2 regions of the Mesorhizobium quangtriensis genome follow, and region 1 is predicted to be linked to the other one. Evidence: predicted binding sites of a transcription regulator. Region 1 holds the regulator's gene; the other holds the start of a gene.
What was found. Region 1 encodes PhoB, which activates phosphate uptake and scavenging genes when phosphate is short. Its sites were predicted from a motif close to TGTCATNNANCTGTCAT; they were not measured.
Positions count from the first base shown of each region.

Region 2: ABMA32_RS18820 (UDP-2,3-diacylglucosamine diphosphatase) is a predicted target of PhoB. The motif match lies at 1,640-1,656, and genes of this name have one in related genera.

Region 1 is NZ_JBEBMF010000002.1:1,019,163-1,022,575, reverse strand. It holds gene pstA (phosphate ABC transporter permease PstA) at 1-88, shown strand, start outside; gene pstB (phosphate ABC transporter ATP-binding protein PstB) at 153-968, shown strand; gene phoU (phosphate signaling complex protein PhoU) at 1,015-1,722, shown strand; gene phoB (phosphate regulon transcriptional regulator PhoB) at 1,748-2,437, shown strand; gene ABMA32_RS13480 (ROK family protein) at 2,452-3,413, opposite strand, start outside.
Region 2 is NZ_JBEBMF010000003.1:622,285-625,697, reverse strand. It holds gene ABMA32_RS18825 (MFS transporter) at 1-495, opposite strand, end outside; gene ABMA32_RS18820 (UDP-2,3-diacylglucosamine diphosphatase) at 747-1,592, opposite strand; gene ABMA32_RS18815 (NADP-dependent malic enzyme) at 1,743-3,413, shown strand, end outside.

The DNA.
Region 1 (3,413 bases):
CGCGGCCATCATCATCCTTCTGGCCGTCATGCTCATCCTGAACGCGGCTGCGATCTACCTGCGCTCGCGCTTCGAGCGGCGGCAGTAGGACCATGGAGAACCCGACAATGACAGCGATGACCGCAACCGAAGTCGAGGCCGCAGTGGCGCGCATGCAGCCGGCGCAGTCCGGAGCCTTCTCCACCGTCCGTACGCCGGATGCGCATCCGCGCCCGGTCCGCGTGAAAGCGGAAGACGTGCGCGTCTTCTACGGACCCAAGCAGGCGCTCTTCAATGTCTCGATCGACATTCCCGAAAAGGCGGTAACCGCGTTCATCGGCCCGTCGGGCTGCGGAAAGTCGACCTTCCTGCGCTGCATCAACCGCATGAACGACACGATCGAAGGCGCACGCATCGAAGGCAAGATTTCCCTCGACGGCAACGACCTCTACGATCCGAAACTCGACGTGGTGGAACTGCGCGCCCGCATCGGGATGGTTTTCCAGAAGCCGAACCCGTTCCCGAAGACGATCTTCGAGAACGTCGCCTATGGCCCGCGCATCCACGGCCTGGCGCGCAACAAGACCGATCTCGAGGAGATCGTGGTGACCAGCCTCAAGAAGGCGTCGCTGTTCGAGGAAGTGAAGGATCGCCTGCACGAAGTCGGCACCGGCCTTTCCGGCGGCCAGCAGCAGCGGCTGTGCATCGCGCGCACCATCGCGGTGTCGCCGGAAGTGATCCTGATGGACGAGCCTTGCTCGGCCCTCGACCCGATCGCCACGGCCAAGGTCGAGGAACTGATCGACGAGCTCAGGGAGAACTACACGATCGTGATCGTGACGCACTCCATGCAGCAGGCCGCGCGCGTTTCGCAGCGTACCGCGTTCTTCCATCTCGGCGTGCTGGTCGAGGAAGGCCCGACCGACCTGATCTTCACCAGCCCGAACGAGAAGCGCACCCAGGACTACATCACCGGCCGCTTCGGCTGAGCCGAACCGTCGTCGCAGAACACCCGGAACCCGAAAGGCTCCTCCCATGGGCGAACACACCGTTACCTCCTTCGACGAGGAACTCGACCACATCCAGCGGCTGGTTCGCGATATGAGCGACCTCGCTGGCTCGATGGTCGGCGATGCGATCCGCGCGCTTTTGGCTTCCGACAATGCGCTGGCGCAGCGCGTTATCTCCGACGACGTCATCATGGACGCCCGCCAGCGTGAGCTCGACGACCGCTCGATCGCGTTGATCGCGAAGCGCCAGCCCATGGCGCAGGATTTGCGCGCAGTGGTCGGCGCCATCCGCATGGCCGGCGACCTCGAACGGATTGGCGATCTCGCCAAAAACGTTGCCAAGCGGGTCAGTGCCGTCGGCCATGGCGCGACGCCGCGCAACCTCGCCTATGGCATCGAGGACATGTCGCAACTGGTGCTGGATCAGGTTCGCCGCGTCATAGATCGTTATGCCGACCGCGACGCGGAAGGCCTGCGCGCGCTACGCGCCGACGACGAGAAGGTCGACGTGAAATACACGGCGGTCTTCCGCGAGTTGCTGACCTACATGATGGAAGACCCGCGCAACATCACGGCGTGCACACATCTGCTGTTCTGCGCCAAGAATCTGGAGCGGATCGGCGACCATGTGACGAACATCGCCGAAAATGCATACTATGTGGTGACGGGCGAACAGTTGCCGGTCAATCGCCCTAAGATTGACGAGACGCAGCTCTCGGCTCTGGCGGAATAAGGCCCGGACGGCAGGAGATCGACGGATGATTGCGCCGAAGATCATGGTGGTGGAAGACGAGGAGCCGCTCGGCGTGCTCCTGCGCTACAACCTCGAAGCCGAAGGCTATCAGGTCGAGATCGTTACGCGCGGCGACGAGGCCGAGGTCAGGTTGCAGGAACATGTGCCCGACCTCCTCGTGCTCGACTGGATGATCCCCGGCATTTCCGGAATCGAACTTTGCCGTAGGCTGCGTATGCGTCCCGAAACGCAGCGCCTGCCGGTCATCATGCTGACCGCGCGCGGCGAGGAGAGCGACCGCGTGCGCGGCCTTTCCACCGGCGCGGATGACTATCTGGTCAAGCCTTTCTCGACGCCCGAATTCATGGCGCGCGTGCGGGCGCTGCTGCGCCGCGCCAAGCCGGAAGTGCTCTCGTCCGTCCTCAAGGTCGGCGACATCATGCTCGATCGTGAGGCGCACCGCGTCTATCGCAAGAAGAATGAGATCCGGCTCGGCCCGACCGAGTTCCGCCTGCTCGAATTCATGATGCGCCATCCCGGCCGTGTCTTCTCGCGCAGCCAATTGCTCGACAATGTCTGGGGCGAGACGATCTATATCGACGAGCGCACCGTGGACGTGCACGTCGGCCGCCTGCGCAAGGCCGTCAACACCGGCCGCATGCCCGACGTGATCCGCACGATCCGCGGCGCGGGTTACGCGATCCGCGAGGACTGATCGTAAGGTCCTGCCTATGCGATGTCCGCTTGCAGAAGCGGGGACGCGGGATAGCCATCGGCAAAGATCTCCTGGTCGACATAGGTCAGCGCGCGCATGGCGCAGCCCTGCCTGATCAGCGGCAACTCGTCCGGGATCGTGTCGAACGCGATCGCGTCCGAGTGCTGGCCCCCTGCCGTTTCGGCGATCGCTGCGCGGATTGCCGGCTCCAGCAGGTCGAAGGCCGCAGCACCAGCGCCGACGAAGGCGATCGGAGCCGGGTCGATCAGCGCGAACAGGCTGCCGATGCCGTAGCCGATCGCCGTGCCTGCCTTGCGATAGGCTTCGCGTTCCGGCCCCTCGGCCGCGCGTGCCCGCTCGGCCAGTTGCTTCATGTCCTCGGGCTGTACGCCGTCTTCCGGTGTCGAGAGTTCGCTCTTGCCCTGCGCGTTGCGCCAGATCGCGTAGTCGCCAGCATAGGCTTCGATGCACCCGCGGCGGCCGCAACGGCAGAGCGCCCCGTCCGGACGGTGGATAACGTGACCGAACTCGCCTCCGGAAGATCGCGTTCCGGTGAAAAGGTTTCCTTTCAGCACCAACCCCATGCCGATACCGTGCGACAGCAGGATGGCGATGAAATCGGCGCGGTAGCGCGCCGGATCGCGCCAGCGAAGCGCCACCGCCATCATGTTGCAGTCGTTCTCGACTGTCGTCGGTATGCCGAGCTTGCGCTCCAGTATCTCGGCGAAGGGTACATCCTTGTGAGGCGTTATCGGTGACCAGAGCATGGTGCGCGCGTCTGCGTCGGTGATGCCCTGTATGGCGAGCACGATGCGCAGGGGGCGGGCGCGTCCCTCCATCCCGGCCGTCAGCCGGCAAAGCATCGCCACCAGTTCGGCAATCAGGTCGTCGCGCGAGATCGTCGCCGTCGCCAGCGTGCGGCTTTCCTCGGCGATGAGACCTCCCGAATAATTGATCGTCGCCGCTGACAGCTCGT
Region 2 (3,413 bases), on a different contig from region 1:
AACTGACAGGATGGCGCCACCAACCACGCTTGCCAACAGGAACGCCAGTGATCCCCAGATGCGCATGGCGGTGTAGCTGGAGCGGAAGCGCCTTACCCCCGACAGCGCCAGCGAATCCGTCAACGGTACCTGCGGAGCCCAGACGATTGCCAGCAGCACCGAGATCGCCAGCACGACGCCATAGCTTGCGGGCACGAAATAGCCGAGTGAAAGCGCCAACGAAGCCAGGCTGACGGCGACCAGGATGTTGGCGCGGTCCCTCGCCCGGTCGGCCATCGCCGAAATCACCGGCGTCGTGATCACGCGCACGAACATCGGCGCAGCAAGGATCACGCCGATCTGCTCCGCATTGAAGCCCTCCGCCTCCAGCCACAGCGGAAAATAGGGCAGATGGATGCCCAGCGAGGCAAAGATCGCGCCGTAGATAAGGGATATGCGCAGTTCGAAGCCTGGTGGCTTGATCCGTTGCTCAGGCTGCAGGGGCGGCAGTGACATGAAGGAAGGGCGCTCCGGCCGGTACCGCCCGGAATCGTCGCCGAGGGATTTGCCCGACTACCACGGCTTCCTTTTTCGCGGAACTGGCTGGACCAACCGTTGCCGGCGTTTGCGGCAGGCTTGCGCCACCGAGAACGCCAAGCCGTTCGCCGCGCGCGTCGGCGGGGCGGATTGTACGCTGCCTTGCTGACTCAGGATTGATGCGATGGTGCATCGCCGCCACATGTCGTTCTTCGATTGATCCTGGAGTCTCAGGCGGCTTCGACCGCCCGTCCGGTTGCCTTAGCCTGCACGCGTCCGTCAATCAGGACGGGAACGAACTTGTCGGCCGGAGTCGCCGTCTCAGACCGGACATGTGGCCATTGGATGATCTCCATGCGCCCGTCGAAATGCTCGACAACCGCGGTGCAGCTTTCGACCCAGTCACCGGTGTTGATGTAGCTGACGTCGCCAAACGTCTCCATCGCCGCGTGATGGATGTGGCCGCAGATGACGCCGTCGACCTCGGACCGGCGTGCTTCGTCGGTCAGCACCTCCTGGAACGCCCCGATGAAGTTCACGGCCTGCTTCACCTTCACCTTGGCCCATGAGGAGAGCGACCAGTAGGGAAGGCCCATCGCCCTTCGCACGCGGGCAACGACCCTGTTGGCGAACATGGCGAATTCGTAGGCGCGGTCGCCGAGATAGGCCAGCCAGCGCGCGTTCACGACCACCGTGTCGAACTGGTCGCCGTGGATGATCAGATAGCGCTTGCCGTCCGCGCCGACATGGATAGCGCGGTCGGCGACGACGATGCCGCCGAAATGGGTCCCCTGGAACATCCGCAGGAACTCATCGTGGTTGCCTGCGATGTAGGTGATGTTCACGCCCTTGCGGGCTTGGCGGAGCAGCTTCTGGACGACGTCGTTGTGGAGTTGCGGCCAATGCCAGGTGCGGCGCAGCCGCCAGCCATCGACGATGTCCCCGACCAGAAAGATGGTCTCCGCCTCGTGGTGGCGCAGGAAGTCGATTAGAAACTCGGCTTTCGCAGCCCTCGAACCGAGATGGACGTCTGAAATAAAGAGGGTCCGGTACTGCTGGGTGGCGTTGCTCTGCATCTCGGTCAGACCGTTGCGTCTGCGTTGCCTATGCCCAGATTCATGCAACAACAGTGTGACGACACGCCGCCGGGCCGCGCCGGGGCTTGGATTTGGTAACCGAACCGCTTTAGAACGCTGCACAAGCAATGCGGGGGCAAGGGACGCCTGATGGAAACCGACAAGCAGAAGAATGCGCGCCACGACCTCGATCAGGCCGCCCTTTTCTTTCACAAATATCCGACGCCGGGGAAACTGGAGATCCAGGCGACCAAGCCGCTCGGCAACCAGCGCGACCTGGCGCTCGCCTATTCGCCCGGCGTCGCCGCACCCTGCCTCGCCATCCGCGACGATCCGGCCGTTGCCGCCGACTACACCGGGAGGGCCAACCTCGTCGGCGTCGTCTCCAACGGTACTGCGGTGCTCGGTCTCGGCAACATCGGCCCCCTTGCCTCCAAGCCCGTGATGGAGGGCAAGGCCGTCCTGTTCAAGAAATTCGCCAACATCGACGTCTTCGACATCGAGATCGACGCGCCAGACATCGAGCACATGGTCAGCACCATCTCGGCGCTGGAGCCGACTTTCGGCGGCATCAACCTCGAAGACATAAAGGCGCCCGAGTGCTTTGAGGTCGAGGAACGTCTGAAGGCGAAGATGGGCATCCCAGTGTTCCACGACGACCAGCACGGCACCGCCATCATCGTCGGCGCGGCCGTGCTGAACGGGCTGGAACTTGCCGACAAGAAGCTTTCCGAGGTCAAGATCGTCACCTCCGGGGCCGGCGCGGCGGCCATTGCCTGCCTCAACCTGCTGGTGTCGCTCGGCGCGAAGGTCGAGAACATCTGGGTTACCGACCGCTTTGGCGTCGCCTACACGGGCCGCGTCGAGGAAATGGATCGCTGGAAGGATCCGTATGTCAAGGATACCCCGGCGCGGACGCTCGCCGACGTTATCGGCGGTGCCGACGTTTTCCTCGGTCTGTCGGCTGCCGGCGTGCTCAGTGCCGACCTGCTCAAGGACATGGCGGCAAAACCGCTCATCCTGGCGCTCGCGAACCCGACGCCGGAAATCATGCCCGACGCCGCCCGCGAGGCACGCCCCGACGCCATGATCTGCACCGGCCGCTCGGACTTTCCGAACCAGGTCAACAACGTGCTGTGCTTCCCCTACATCTTCCGTGGCGCGCTCGATTGCGGCGCGCGCGCCATCAACGAGGAGATGAAGATGGCCGCCGTGCGCGCCATCGCAGCGTTGGCGCGCGAGGAGCCTTCCGATGTCGCGGCGCGCGCATACGCCGAGGAGACGCCGACCTTCGGGCCGGATTTCCTGATCCCCTCGCCTTTCGATCCGCGCCTGATCCTGAGGATCGCGCCCGCCGTGGCGAAGGCTGCCTGCGACAGCGGCGTCGCCGCACGGCCGATCGAGGATTTCGATGCTTATGTCGACAAGCTGAACCGCTTCGTCTTCCGCTCGGGCCTCGTCATGAAGCCGGTCTTCTCGATTGCCAAGGCGGCGCAGGCCAAGCGCGTCATCTATGCCGACGGCGAGGACGAGCGTGTGCTGCGTGCCGCGCAGGTGGTGCTGGAGGAAGGAATAGCGCTGCCGACGCTGGTCGGCCGCCCGAACGTCATCGACGTCCGGCTCAAGCGCTACGGGCTGCGCATCCGCCCGGGCGTCGATTTCGAGCTGATCAACCCCGAGGATGATCCGCGCTACCGCGCCTATGTCGACCTGCTGATCGAGCTGATGGGCAGGCGCGGCGTCACGCAGGAAGCAGCCCGCCTTATGGTGCGCGGCAATCCGACCGTCATCGCGGCCCTGGCCGTCAAACGCGGCGACGCC